2 regions of the Roseovarius mucosus genome follow, and region 2 is predicted to be linked to the other one. Evidence: riboswitches for the same ligand, from Rfam matches in the RefSeq annotation. Region 2 holds a riboswitch; the other holds the start of a gene.
The links. A riboswitch is a leader RNA that binds a small molecule or an ion and turns the genes downstream of it on or off. The one in region 2 is predicted to bind thiamine pyrophosphate.

Region 1 (5,214 bases), 1.7 Mb from region 2:
GCGGCGATTTTGTAGGTGATGACGCCGGTTTTCACATCGTCGCGGTCGGGCAGGCCCAGATGTTCCTTGGGGGTGACATAGCACAGCATCGCACAGCCGAACCAACCGATCATCGCCGCCCCGATGCCACTGGTGATATGGTCATAGCCCGGCGCGATATCGGTGGTGAGTGGCCCAAGGGTGTAGAACGGGGCCTCGTGGCAGCATTCAAGCTGCTTCTCCATATTCTCTTTGATCTTGTGCATGGCGACATGGCCCGGCCCCTCGATCATCACCTGGCAATCCTTGCGCCATGCGATTTTCGTGAGTTCGCCCAGCGTCTCCAACTCGGCGAATTGAGCGGCGTCATTGGCATCGGCTATTGAACCGGGGCGCAGCCCATCGCCCAATGAAAAGCTCACGTCATATTGGCGACAGATGTCGCAGATGTCTTCGAAATGCTCATAAAGAAAGGACTCGCGGTGGTGATGCAGGCACCACTTGGCCATGATCGAACCGCCTCGGCTGACGATGCCTGTTACCCGATTTACCGTCATTGGCACCATGTGCAGGCGCACGCCCGCATGGATGGTGAAATAGTCCACGCCCTGTTCGGCCTGTTCGATCAGCGTGTCACGGAACACCTCCCATGTCAGGTCTTCGGCAATGCCATTCACCTTTTCCAGCGCCTGATAGATCGGCACGGTGCCGATGGGCACGGGGCTGTTGCGGATGATCCATTCGCGCGTGTTGTGGATGTTGCGGCCCGTCGAGAGATCCATCACCGTATCCGCCCCCCAGCGGATCGCCCAGACCAGTTTCTCGACCTCTTCTTCCATCGAAGAGGTGACGGCGGAGGTGCCCATGTTGGCATTGATCTTGACCAGAAAATTGCGGCCGATGATCATCGGCTCCAGTTCCGGGTGGTTGATATTTGCGGGGATGATGGCGCGGCCTGCCGCAATCTCTTGCCGGACGAATTCGGGGGTCACGTAGTCGGGAATATTCGCGCCCCAGTCGTTGCCGTCGCGGTGACAGGGTGTCAATTCCCGCAGCTGGTTTTCGCGGATGGCCACGAATTCCATCTCGGGCGTGATAAGGCCTGCGCGGGCATAGGCCAGTTGGGTGGGGGCCGCCCCCGGCTTGGCGCGCAGTGGCCGGTGCTGAACCGGAAACTCCGGCACCAGTCTATCGCCGGTGACAAAGCCGTTATCCTCGGGCTTGACGTGGCGGCCCTCGTAATCCTCCACAGTCCCGCGTGCCATGATCCACGAGCGGCGAAGCGGCGGCAAGCCTTGGCGAATATCGGTGGTGCGGTCCGGATCGGTATAGGGACCAGAGCTATCATAGACGGCCAGCGGTGCCTCGCCTGCGGTGGGATGGGTCGAGATTTCGCGCATGGGCACTGCGATTTCGGGATAGTGCTGGCCGGTCACATAGATTTTTCTAGAGGCGGGCAGAGGGCCCGTGGTCACGCTCGGGGTGATGTTCTGGGTGGGGACGTTCATTTTGGTGCTCCTCGAGTCAGTTTCTACAAAGAGACCAGATGAGCGTGGCAGGGAGGCAGGAGGGCAGCATATACGCCCCGGTTCAGGCCATGGGATCTGCCGGAACGTGGCATGATCGCGAGCCCTAGCTTCCTACGCCAGTATCAACTGGGTCAGGTTCAAAGGGTCGCGACACTGCAATATCTGCAAAGATGATTGCCAGCCGCCTCTCAGTCCCTCAGTTGGGACTCCCCTGCGTAGGAAAAGCGTATGCGGTAAGACAGGGCCGCGCAACCCGAAGTTTCGGGCTTGCGAGCTCAGAGGCAGATTGGCGGGTTCCAATGGCAAAGCGCCGGGCTGCGCGTATCGCGGCCCGGCGCTGCACAAAAAGTGAGGGCTTGTTTACTGCAACCGGCCCATGGCAACGGCGACATCGGCCATGCGGCAGGAAAAGCCCCATTCGTTGTCATACCATGCCAGCACCCGCACCAGACGGTTGCCGATCACTTTGGTCTGATCAGGGGCGAAGATCGAGCTTTCCTCGGTGTGGTTGAAGTCGATGCTGACCTTGGGTTCGGGATCATAGCCCAGAACGCCCTTCATCGCGCCAGCGGCGGCCTCGGCCACCACGGCGTTGACATCGGCCTTGGTCACGTCGCGCTTGGCGACAAAGGTCAGGTCCACCGCCGAGACATTGGGCGTGGGCACGCGGATGGCAGAGCCGTCGAGTTTGCCCGCGAGTTCCGGCAGCACCTCACCAAGCGCTTTGGCGGCCCCGGTCGAGGTGGGGATCATCGACATCGCGGCGGCGCGGGCGCGGTAGAGGTCATTGTGGCGTCGGTCCAGCGTCGGCTGGTCACCGGTATAGGCGTGGATCGTGGTCATGATGCCGCTCTCGATCCCGATCGTATCATTCAGCACCTTGGCCAGCGGCGCGAGGCAATTGGTGGTACAAGAGCCGTTCGAGATCATCCGCTCAGAGGCCAAGAGCGCGTCATGGTTGACGCCGTAGACCACGGTGCGATCCACGTTCTTGGCCGGGGCCGAAATCAGCACCTTGCGCGCGCCGCGCTCAAGATGGGTGCGGGCCTTGGCACCATCATTGAAATTGCCGGTGCATTCGAGCACCACATCAACCCCGTCCCAATCCAACTCGTTCATGTCATAGGTCGAGAACATCTGGATCGGGCCGCGACCGAGGTCCATCGTCTGGCCCTCGACGGTGATCGGATGGGCAAAGCGGCCATGCACGCTGTCATAGCGCATCAGATGCGCTGCGGTCTCAATCGGCCCGGTTGCGTTCACCTTGACCACCTTGATATCGTTGCGCAGGCTTTCCGAGATATGGGCAAGCGTGGCGCGACCGATACGGCCGAAACCGTTGATTCCTACGGTGATGGTCATGGGCGACTCCTGATAGCTGAATTGGCGTCCGTATAGACGGGGCAGAGGACGCCGGAAAGCGGTAAAAGTCGTTTTCCAGTTGGAATACAGGATGTTAGCGGTAACCTTGCGGGGGTTGGCGTGGCTTTGCTGGTGATTGCGCTAACGCAGGATGGCAGGTTTGGGCGATCGGAAGGCGCATATTTGCCGCCAAGACATAGGGGCGCCCGAGAGCGCCCCTGTCTTTGATCTGCCAGTCCGAACTAAAGGAACGTGAAATCATCCACCGTCAGTTGCGCGGCGGTGACGCCTTCGACGAGGATGGTGTTGCCATTCACCGTCATCTGCGCGCCGCCCGCCACGTCGACGATGTTCATCGCCGTGACGAAACCCGCCAGACCGTTGCCGCCGTTGTTGATGTTTTCAACGCCAGTATCGGGATCGAAACGGCGGATGAAGAAACTATCCAAACCGTCCTCGAAATCGGTGATCACATCCGCCTCGCCATCGAAGAAGGACGAAAAGACAAACTGATCAGCCCCGGTTCCGCCGGTGATCACATCGTTGCCAGCACCTGCATTGATCGTGTCATTGCCCGCGCCGCCATCGATGGTGTCGTTGCGCCCGCCGCCTGCGAGGAAGTCATTGCCCTCGCCGCCAAGGATGCTGTCGTCGCCTTCACCGCCGCCGACGCTGTCATTGCCCGCACCGGCATCAATGGTGTCCTGTCCGGTGCCGCCGCCGATATCATCCGCGCCCTCGCCGCCGTCGATGAGGTCATTGCCAAAGCTGCCCGACATGCTGTCGTTGCCATCGCCGCCCGAGAGCGTGTCATCGCCCGCGCCGCCTGCGACCACGTCATTGCCAGCCCCGCCGGTCACGGAATCCGCGCCAAAGCCGCCGCCCAGAATGTCGTCACCATCGCCACCGTCCAGGGTGTCATCCCCCAGACCGCCGCCGATATTGTCGTTGCCCGCCCCGCCAATGGCCAGATCATTGCCATCAGAGGACGAAATCCGGTCATCGCCAGCACCGCCGTCGAGGGTGTCATTGCCCTCGCCGCCGCTGAGCTGGTCATTCCCGCCGCGCCCCTCGAGCCGGTCATCGCCACCCAGACCGCTGAGCGTGTCGTCAAGCGTGGCCCCGAGCAGGGTGTCATTGCCTTCGGTGCCTTCGAGGTTGAGCGAGACCGGATCAGCGGTGGTGACGGTTTCGGTCACTGAGGCAGGCACCTCGGCGGCAGAGTCGAAGAACGAGCTATCGCCTGTCAGGGCAAAGTCGAGCACGGCGTTTTCGAAATTGGGCGTGCCTTGGATCAGGCCCGCATCGAGCGCCGCAGCAATCGCGGCGTCCCGCACCGCCGGGTCGAGCGTGTCGAGGCTGACAATCTCGCCGGGGAATTCGGGCAAGTAAAACCCATCAAGGCTTTCGCCCGCGTCATAGGTAAAGAGGCTGTCCGCCTCAGAGGCGACGCGCCAATCCTCGCGGTATTGACCGTAGAGATCGGCAAAGGCAAAGGGACGGGCCAGCACGGTGCCATCGGCGCGCGCGACATCATTGCTGGCGTCGCCGTCGCCATCGCCCAGCAGACCTTCGAGACGCCCCAGCAGCTCTTCGTTGAGGCGCACGTCGATATCGACCCGCCCATCGCGCACGATCACGCGCACCTGGCTGTCGCCATTGCCGACCACGTTATCTGCGCCCGCATAGACGATGATATAGGTATCGCCTTCACGGAAAATACGGTCATTGCCAACCGCGACAGAGCCGAAATCCTCAATCTCGGTGGCCACGCCGCCGATATGCAGCGGGGTCGTGTCATTGGCGTCGATCATCACTGCCGTGCCGCCGAGATTGGTGGCGATGGCCTGATTGACGCTGACGTTATCGCCCACTGGCACCATGCGCGCCTGAAGCTCGAAATCGCTGTCGGTGCCACGCAGCAGCACGAATTCGCCCGCCGCCTGGAAATCATAGCCGACGCCGTCGAGTGTCGCGAGATGCGGGTCACCCGCAACCCAACCGCCCGCGCCGACCGGCGGCAGAAGCGGGACGATAGAGTCGACCACGCCGCCGTTGCGCACGGCAAAGTTCCAGATGCCGATCAGTCCGGTATTGCCGGGGATCACATCCAGGCTGAGGATTTCATCCTGATTGCCGGATTGCGGCAGCTCAAAGAACGTGCCTTCGACGCCGGTGCCCGATGTATAGCCCGCGCGCGCAACCGTGCCGCCAAGGCCGTTGGTGCCGCCGCTGGCGTTGCCGGTTGTCCAGTTCACCTCTTCATAGCGGAACTGAATGTCGAAATCGCCATTGCCACGATCCGTGAGGATAAGTTGGAAGGCGTTGAGCAGGTCGGTGCGCG
Region 2 (5,214 bases):
GCAGAAGATGACGACAATGACCAAAGCCAAGGGCGCGCCTGCGCTCCCTCTCAATACGATTATCGCCGGGGATTGCATCGAGGTGATGAACAGCTTGCCAGAGGCAAGCGTTGATCTCATCTTTGCTGATCCGCCTTATAATCTACAACTCAAGGGCGACCTGCATCGACCCGACAATAGCCAAGTGGATGCGGTCGATGATGCTTGGGACCAATTTGCAAGTTTCGCCGCCTACGACAAGTTCACCCAAGACTGGCTCAAGGCGGCGCGCCGCTTGCTCAAACCTCATGGGGCAATCTGGGTCATCGGCTCTTATCACAACATCTTTCGGGTCGGTGCGGCGCTGCAGGATGCGGGCTATTGGATCCTGAACGATGTGATCTGGCGCAAATCCAACCCGATGCCGAATTTTCGCGGCAAGCGCCTGACCAACGCCCACGAAACGATGATCTGGGCGTCGAAATCCGAGGGTGCGAAGTACACCTTCAATTACGAGGCGCTGAAATCGCTCAACGACGGGGTGCAGATGCGCTCGGATTGGGTGCTGCCGCTCTGCACCGGGCATGAGCGGCTCAAGGATGACAACGGCGACAAGGCGCATCCGACGCAAAAACCCGAGAGCCTGTTGCACCGCGTTCTTGTTGGATCGACCAATCCCGGCGATGTCGTACTGGACCCGTTTTTTGGCACGGGCACCACAGGTGCCGTGGCCAAGATGCTGGGCCGCGATTACATCGGGATTGAACGTGAGGCGGCCTATCGCGGTGTTGCGGAAAAGCGGCTTGCGAATATCCGTAAATTCGACCGCGACGCGCTTCAGGTTTCGACATCCAAACGGGCAGAGCCCCGTGTGCCCTTTGGTCAGTTGATCGAGCGCGGAATGTTGCGCCCCGGTGAGGTTCTGACCTCGATCAACGGCAAAGCGGCCAAGGTGCGTGCCGATGGCACATTGGTGGCCGATGGCGTTAACGGCTCGATCCATCAGATCGGTGCGCATCTCGAAGGCGCACCCTCGTGCAACGGCTGGACCTATTGGTGCTTCAAGCGCGAGGGCAAGGTGGTGCCCATCGACGTGCTACGCCAGCAAATTCGCTCGGAAATGGAAGAGCGTCCAAACTGATTACCTAGACACCGCCGGTGCCCAAGGCCTGACTTTCTCGGGCACCATTGACTTGCCCCGCCCTCATGGCGGGGCTTTTTTTGTCATCGGTCCGGTGCAGGCGTGACCAGATCAGCCATCTCGGAAAAAAGCATATCTGGCTGCAACAGTCTGTGTTTTATATCCCAAAGCGCCGCAATGCGCCCCTCCGACAGCACATGCCCGGCCATCGCACCCAGCTTGGCGCGCACGTCCGCTTCGGGCATAGGGGCCTCTGGGCCGCCACGCGCGTTGGCATCGCCTGAGGTCAGTCGCCGCCCGTCCTGCAGGATCGCTGTCACATCAGACCAGCGCCCGCCGGGAAAGCGGGCAGAATGGCGCGGTTCTTCACGCACCGTGATCCGCGCGTGCAGGCCGGCGACCTCCGGATCATTCAGGCCCGAACCGGTGATGTGCTCTGGCCCGATGCGCCCATGCACCAGCAGCGTGGCAAGCGCAAAGCCCAGCGAATACTGCGCCTCGCTCGTCGTCTTGGGAAGGCCCGGAAAAAGGGCGGCGGATTGGGCAAATGTCGCCACTTCAAGCCGCTCAATCTCTGCGGCGCGCAGCCCTTGCTCAACCATCAGCACACGCACCCCTTCCAGCGCGCCATGCGCCCAACGGCAAATCGGATAGGGTTTGATGTAGTTGCGCAGGATGGTCCAATCCTGTCCCAAATCTTCCCAAATATGCGCCACGTCTTCTCTCTCTACCGTAATCGCGGGCGCGCCGGTAAAGCCGCGTTCTGCAAGAAACAGTGACGAAATTCCTACAAGCGCCCCCATTCCCGATCCGTCATGCAACATGGTAGGATTGGCAATTTCGCGCATCATCTGGCTGCGCGGCCCATGATATTCCGCGATCCCCAGAGCCTCGCGCAACACATCCGAGGTCTGCCTGCGCAGATGCGCCCCAAGGGCCGCAACACCCAGCGCATTCCAAGCGCCCGAGGTATGGTAATCGCTGACCGTGGCATGAAGCGCCACACCGGCCCGTGCCGCCACCTCATAGCCCATCGCAAGCGCAGTGAGCGCCTGCCGCCCGGTCAACTGTGGATGCTGCCCAGCATAGGCAAAGAGCGCCGGCACCAACGCGCAGCCGATATGCCCTTTGGTCGGGTTGTAGCCGTCATGCCCATCAAGATTGTCGATCTGCGTAGCAAGCGCCCAAGCCGCCCCAGGCACTGCACAGGTTCGCCCGTCAAATAGCAAAGTTGCGCTGTGTTTGTCACTAGACGCCGCATGAAACTCTACCGCGAAATCGCGTGCAATCTGACCAACCTCCAGTGTCGCAGCCCCCGCAGCGACGCCGAGCGTGTCAATCAGCAGGAGGGCAATACGCTCCAGCACCTCTTGCGGAACGTCAAGCGCGGGATCGAGCACGAATTTCGCGACGCGGTCGAATTGAGGGCGGTCTAGAACACAGGACATCTGAGCAACTTTCTGCAAGAGGGACTGCCCCAAAGTGGCGTGTTTACACGCCGGTTTGACGGCTGTTTGCGACATTTCCTGTCTCGCATTCTCCTCTTGCAGCGCGCAGAACCGGCTGTTAGCAATCAGGCATATCCGTTGGGGTGCCCGTGTTCAGGGCTGAGAGGTGCAAAGCCAACCCATCGAACCTGATCCGGGTGATGCCGGCGTAGGGAACGGACCTCAGCACGCCCGGTGCGCACTCCGTCCGTTTCCCCGCAAGATGAGAGGAACGGCAGATGATTGCCACAGCTTTGACAATCGCGGGCTCCGACAGCGGCGGCGGCGCGGGTATTCAGGCAGATCTCAAGACGTTTTCGGCACTGGGCGTCTATGGAACGAGCGTGATTACCGCCGTGACAGCCCAAAACACCTGTGCGGTGACCGATGTGCATCCCATCCCTAACGCGACTGTTGAAGCACAGATTTTAGCTGTTTTAGGCGATATCAGGGTCGATTGTATCAAGATCGGCATGCTGGGCGACGCAGGTCTCATAGAAACAGTGGCGCGGGCTCTGGCCGAATATCATGGCCCCATCGTCCTTGATCCCGTGATGGTCGCAAAATCCGGCGCGCGCCTTTTGCCGGACGCTGCGCGTGCCGCCCTCGTGGAACACCTTGTGCCACGTGCCGATCTCCTCACCCCGAACCTGCCAGAGGCGGCAGCACTTTTGGGCATGTCAGAGGCGCGCGACAGTACGGAAATGCAGGCGCAGGGCGCGCTTCTGCGGGACATGGGTGCCGTGGCCGTCTTGATGAAGGGCGGGCACGCGCAAGGCGAGACTTGCACCGATTGGCTGATTGCTGACGCAACATACCGCCTCGACGCCCCCCGCATCGCCACGCGCAACACCCACGGCACTGGCTGCACGCTATCATCGGCCATTGCGGCACATCTCGCAAAGGGACTAACCTTGCCAAAAGCGGTTGAGGCTGCGCATGGCTGGTTGCATCGCGCCATTCTCGCCGCAGATGCCCTGGAAATTGGCAAGGGCCATGGCCCGGTGCACCACTTTCACGAGGTTTGGACATGACAGGGCCTGTCACCATCCGGGGCGCGGGCATCGTTGGCCTCTGCGTGGCAACCGACCTTGTCGCGCGTGGCATTGACGTTATTTTACGCGATCCCGCACCATCACCCGGCGCGCATGCCTGCTCTTGGTGGGCGGGCGGCATGCTGGCCCCATTTTGCGAGGGCTTTTCCGCAGAAGAGCCGGTGGTGCGATTGGGTCAAGCGGCCGCCGATTGGTGGGCGGCACAGGGAGTTGAGGTAATCCGACGGGGCTCGCTCGTTGTCACCTTGCAGCGCGACCGCCGCGAACTGGACCAATTCGCCCGCCGAACCATGGGGCATCGATTTGTAACAGGCGAAGAATTGGCCATGTTAGAGCCGCATTTGGTTGAGCGCCACGACCGCGCACTGTTCTTTCCTGATGAGGCGCATATCAATCCTCGCGCGGCACTGCATCACCTGCACAAGCGCCTGGTGGACGCAGGCGTGCGATTCGAACAAGATGCGGCAGAGCCTCATGGTTCAGTGATCGACTGTCGCGGCCTCGCCGCGCAGGACAGTTTGCCCGATCTGCGGGGGGTCAAGGGAGAGATGCTGGTGCTGCGCAGCCGTGATGTGACCCTGACAAGGCCCATTCGCCTGTTGCACCCGCGGTTTCCACTCTACATCGTGCCACGGGGCGATGGTGTATTCATGCTGGGTGCGACACAGATCGAGAGCACAGAGCGCGGCCGTGCCTCGGCTCGGTCCGTGATGGAGCTGCTGTCGGCTGCCTATGCTCTGCACCCCGCTTTTGGCGAGGCGGAGGTGCTGGAAATTGGCGCTGATGCGCGCCCTGCTTTCCCCGACAACCTTCCGCGCCTTTCCCGCAAGGGGGGCACAGTTTATGTCAACGGCCTCTTTCGCCACGGCTTCCTCTTGTCGCCTGCGGTGGCGCGTATGGCAGCAGAGATGGTCTCGGGCGATACTCAGACACCGGAGTTTTATCATGAAGATCACGGTTAACGGCACTGTGCAGGACACCGCTGCACCATCGCTTGATGCGTTGCTGATCGAGCTGGGTTATGGCGCGGCCAAGGTGGCGACTGCAGTGAACGAAAGTTTTGTTCCTGCTGCAATGAGACCAGAACAGAGACTGAATGACGGCGACCGGATCGAAATCGTCGCACCACGGCAAGGGGGCTGACATGCCTGTATTCTACGAGACCGAGATCACCTCGCGGCTGATGCTAGGCACTGCGCAATATCCCTCGCCCGCGATCCTCGCCGATGCCTTCAAACGCTCTGGCGCGGGCATCGCCACCGTCTCTGTGCGGCGTGAGGCAGGGGGCGAGCGCGCGGGCCAAGCGTTTTGGGATATGATCCGCGACCTTGATGTGCGCGTGCTGCCCAATACCGCCGGCTGCCATTCGGTCCGGGAGGCTGTAACAACGGCTCAGATGGCGCGGGAACTGTTTGACACGCGCTGGATCAAGCTTGAGGTGATCGGCCACGCCGACACCCTGCAGCCAGACCCCTTTGGTCTGGTCGAAGCGGCGCGCATCCTGACCGAGGACGGATTTCAGGTGTTTCCTTATTGCACCGAAGACCTTGTG

Region 1: linked by a shared signal. The riboswitch ahead of thiC (phosphomethylpyrimidine synthase ThiC) and the one ahead of thiD (bifunctional hydroxymethylpyrimidine kinase/phosphomethylpyrimidine kinase) in region 2 are both predicted to bind thiamine pyrophosphate.

What each region holds. Positions count from the first base shown of each region.
Region 1 is NZ_CP020474.1:3,704,392-3,709,605, forward strand. Features, by position in the region: gene thiC (phosphomethylpyrimidine synthase ThiC) at 1-1,487, opposite strand, end outside; TPP riboswitch at 1,600-1,731, opposite strand; gene gap (type I glyceraldehyde-3-phosphate dehydrogenase) at 1,869-2,870, opposite strand; gene ROSMUCSMR3_RS21710 (nidogen-like domain-containing protein) at 3,113-5,214, opposite strand, start outside.
Region 2 is NZ_CP020474.1:1,968,743-1,973,956, forward strand. Features, by position in the region: gene ROSMUCSMR3_RS09445 (site-specific DNA-methyltransferase) at 8-1,120, shown strand; gene ROSMUCSMR3_RS09450 (MmgE/PrpD family protein) at 1,204-2,568, opposite strand; TPP riboswitch at 2,698-2,800, shown strand; gene thiD (bifunctional hydroxymethylpyrimidine kinase/phosphomethylpyrimidine kinase) at 2,847-3,641, shown strand; gene ROSMUCSMR3_RS09460 (FAD-dependent oxidoreductase) at 3,638-4,624, shown strand; gene thiS (sulfur carrier protein ThiS) at 4,608-4,805, shown strand; gene ROSMUCSMR3_RS09470 (thiazole synthase) at 4,807-5,214, shown strand, end outside.